Regions from separate parts of the Pseudoalteromonas sp. AOP7-A1-14 genome, predicted to be linked through region 1. Evidence: predicted binding sites of a transcription regulator. Region 1 holds the regulator's gene; the other holds the start of a gene.

What was found. Region 1 encodes ArgR, which controls arginine synthesis, uptake and breakdown. Its sites were predicted from a motif close to ANTGAATANNTATTCANT; they were not measured.
Region 2: a site for ArgR is predicted at 965-982, ahead of gltB (glutamate synthase large subunit). Genes of this name have one in related genera too.

The regions. Positions count from the first base shown of each region.
Region 1 covers NZ_JBQSVO010000003.1:66,462-68,670, reverse strand. Annotated here, with positions in the region: gene ACT3RM_RS01190 (Dyp-type peroxidase) at 1-535, shown strand, start outside; gene argR (transcriptional regulator ArgR) at 538-1,005, opposite strand; gene mdh (malate dehydrogenase) at 1,220-2,152, shown strand.
Region 2 covers NZ_JBQSVO010000038.1:2,669-4,877, forward strand. Annotated here, with positions in the region: gene ACT3RM_RS07945 (Grx4 family monothiol glutaredoxin) at 22-360, shown strand; gene gltB (glutamate synthase large subunit) at 1,085-2,209, shown strand, end outside.

The sequences.
Region 1 (2,209 bases):
TTCACCAGATGTTGAGCTGGTGGAGCAAGTTCGTAACTTTCGCTTTTTAGATGGTCGTGATTTTAATGGCTTTATTTATGGTGGCGATATGCCTTATGGCAGACAAAAACGCACCACGGCATTAATTAATAAGCCAGGTCACTTTGAAGATCAGGGCAGTTATATTCATGTGCAACGTTTTGTGCATGATTTAAGTGTATGGCAGCACCTATCACTGACAGAACAAGAACAAATAATGGGGCGCACACGCTTAGATAACACACTTGTGGTGCCTGCTATAAAAAGTAGTCATGCCGTTAGGGTAGAACTTAAAGATGAACAAGGGCTGCCGATTTTATTAAATCAAAGTATGCCTTTTGGTGATGTACACGAACAGGGGATTTTAACGGTTAGTTGTTCCGCTTCAGGGGAGGCTTTTACGCAAGTGCTTAAGAGTCGCTTGGGGGAGTGTTCTGATCATTGGCTTGATTTTACTCAAGCCGATATGGGATCTGCGTTTTTTGCACCATCGTTAAACTTTTTAAAGCAACTGTAAGTTTAAACCGTATCAAATAAGATATGAACACGCTCAAGGGTGACATCTATTTCAGATATTTTCGCTGGCGCGATAAAAATAGTGTCATCGCCAGCAATGGTACCAAGTACGCCATCGGCCTTGCCTAATGAATCAAGCAAGCGAGCAATAAGCTGTGCAGCCCCAGGGCTGGTACGAATGATAATCATCATTTCGTTATGCATAATATCTATAACTAATTGGCGTAGAGGGCTTTTAGCAGTCGGTACGCCCATTTCAGCAGGTAAGCAGTAAACCATTTCTTGTTTTGCGTTACGGGTGCGTACAGCACCAAATTTACTTAACATGCGTGAGACTTTACTTTGGCTTATATTATCAAAGCCTTGCTCTTTTAAGGCCTCAACTATTTCACCTTGTGAGCCAAAGTTCTCTTCTTTTAATAACGCTTTAAAGGCTTTAACTAATGCTTCTTGCTTGTCTTGGGGTTGCATGTCGTAGATTCTTATTCATTAATGGTGGGGTAATTCTACACAATATTGCATAGTTATGCAGTAATTGTCTGATGAATTTCACCTGTAAACTACTTTATTTACAACTATGGTCGAAATTATATGCAAAATAAGCAGGATAAATTTGTCTTTAGGTGTTAATTTCATTATCTTTAGTGCCACTAAGTTTTTCCTACCTTAAATTATGGAGAGTTTTATGAAAGTTGCTGTTCTAGGCGCAGCTGGCGGTATCGGCCAAGCATTGTCTTTATTATTAAAAACAGGGTTACCTGCAGGTTCTGAATTATCATTATATGACGTAGCCCCAGTTGTTCCAGGTGTAGCGGTTGATCTTTCTCACATCCCAACTGACGTAAAAGTAGCGGGTTTTGGTGCCGATGACCTAGGTAAAGCGTTAGAGGGGGCTGATGTCGTACTTATCCCTGCAGGCATGCCACGTAAACCGGGTATGGATCGCGCTGATTTATTCAACGTGAATGCAGGTATTATCAAAACATTAGCAGAAGGCATCGTTGCTAACTGTCCAAAAGCATTAGTGGGTATTATAACTAACCCAGTAAACGGTACAGTGCCAATTGTAGCTGAAGTATTCAAAAAAGCGGGTACATACGACGCTAAGCGCGTTTTTGGTATTACAACCCTTGACGTGATCCGCTCTGAAGCCTTCATTGCTGAACTTAAAGGCGTTGATGTTGCGTCAGTTAAAGTCCCAGTAATTGGTGGTCACTCAGGCACGACTATTTTACCGCTTCTTTCACAAGTTGAAGGTATATCTTTCACTGATGAAGAAGTTGCTGCACTTACTCCACGTATCCAAAATGCGGGTACTGAAGTAGTAAATGCTAAAGCTGGCGGTGGTTCAGCAACGTTATCAATGGGTGCTGCTGCAGCTCGTTTTTGTATGTCTTTAGTAAAAGGCCTGCAGGGTGAAGATGTAGTAGATTACGCATATGTTGCTATTGAAAACGGCGATGCAGAATACTTTGCACACCCAGTACGTTTAGGTAAAAACGGCGTAGAAGAAATTCTTTCTTACGGCGAGCTAAGCGCATTTGAAGAGAAAGCCAAAAATGACATGCTAGAAACCCTGAAAAAAGACATCAAAGAAGGTGTTGATTTCATGGCGTAATAGCCTATATAACCTGAATTTAGGTTAAATACTAAAAAAGCCTGCAATTGCAGGCTT
Region 2 (2,209 bases), on a different contig from region 1:
ATCGTCATTTTGAGGTTGTAAATGGAAACCATTGATAAAATTAAACAGCAAATTGCTGAAAACCCGATCATCTTATTCATGAAAGGATCACCAAAACTGCCTAATTGTGGTTTTTCTTCGCAAGCATCACAAGCGCTTATGTCATGTGGCGAACCGTTTGCGTATGTTGACATATTGCTAAACCCAGACATTCGCGCAGAGCTACCAGCTCACGCTAACTGGCCTACCTTTCCACAGCTATGGGTCGAAGGCGAATTAGTTGGTGGTTGTGATATTATCATTGAAATGTTTCAACGTGGTGAACTACAACCACTGATCACTGAAACAGCTAAAAAACATAAAGAAGCTGACGCAGAATAATTTAGTTGGCTCAATTAAATTCAAAAGGTCGCGAGCATGCGGCCTTTTTGTAGTTAGTTCAAATTCTTGATATTATTTTAATAGATCTAAAAACTCTTCATACCTTCTAGTTGCTTTTTTATTTCCCACGCTATATTCAAATTTAACGATGTTTCAATTTATAACTAAAATACTATCTGCACCCGGGCAAAATATACTCACACCATAATAAGAATACCTTTATGTAAATTATTACCTCTTTAAAGAAAAGTTTTGCTTGTTTATAAAGGGTAATGGTTATGCAATAAATGCATCACTATAAGCATTTTTTGTATTGGTTATTCACTCTTGTATGACCAGCTTTGTTAGTGCCCATTAGGGTATTAATAGTACGTAGTTAAAATGATTAAAAAAAACCAAATTGAACAACTATATATGGAGTGAATAAATATTCACAAAAACACAGGGTTTACGTTAACGTAAACTGCATGGTTTTTGAGTGCTTATTTTACAAATTGTTAAATATGACACCAGTGTCATGAAAAGATAGCGCGATAATAAGCGTTAAATGTTAAAAAATAACGATAAAGAAAAGCATTGTATTGAAGTGAGAAATATTCAACAATGTGAATATGTATTCAAAATTATGTTGACTCAACTGCCAATTGGCGATATTTTTGTCCGTCTGCTAGCAAACCGTCAAGAACGTCATTACTGCTAGTTGTTGTAGCAAGGGGAGGGGTCTATGTTATACGACTCAAAATTAGAAAAAGATAATTGTGGCTTTGGTTTAATTGCCCAAGTCAATGGCCAAGCGAGTCACCGCTTGGTGCGTACTGCAATCACGGGGCTTGATCGAATGGAGCATCGTGGTGGTATTTCTGCCGATGGCAAAACTGGCGACGGCTGCGGCCTATTGATGCAAAAGCCAGATAGCTTCTTTCGTGCAATTGCCAATGAAAAAAACTGGCATTTAGGCAAGAACTATGCTGTTGGCATGATATTTTTAAATGCTGATCCAGTACTTGCTCAAACAGCTAAAGATGTACTAAGTGAAGAATTAGAAAAAGAAACACTTAATATTCAAGGTTGGCGTGTGGTGCCGACGGATGAAGACTGTTTAGGTCCTATTGCAAAAAAGCAATTACCTAAGTTTGAACAAATTTTTGTGAGTGCGCCAGAGGGTTGGCGTCCAAAAGATCTTGAACGTCGATTATATGTGGCACGTCGCCGTGCTGAAAAACGGCTTATAGATGATGAACATTTTTATATTGCCAGTTTGTCAGGTTTGGTAACTGTTTATAAAGGCTTAATGATGCCTGTAGACTTACCTAATTTTTATCTCGACTTGGCTGATATTCGCATGGCCAGTGCGATTTGTGTATTTCACCAACGCTTTTCAACGAATACGCAACCACGTTGGCCACTTGCACAACCGTTCCGCTATTTAGCGCATAACGGTGAAATAAATACTATTCAAGGTAATCGTCAGTGGGCACGTGCTCGCTCGTATAAGTTTTCTTCTCCACTGATCCCTGACTTACAAAGCGCAGCACCTTTTGTAAATGAAACGGGTTCAGACTCGTCAAGTTTAGATAATATGCTAGAGCTGTTTTTAGCTGGCGGCATGGATTTATTCCGTGCAATGCGCATGCTTGTACCGCCTGCATGGCAAAAAAACCGTGCGATGGATGACGATTTACGCGCTTTTTATGACTTTAACTCAATGCATATGGAACCATGGGATGGCCCTGCGGGCATTGTAATGTCAGATGGTCGCTTTGCAGCTTGTAACCTTGACCGTAATGGTTTACGTCCAGCGCGTTATGTAATAACTCAAGATGGCTTTATGACGCTTGCCTCTGAAGTT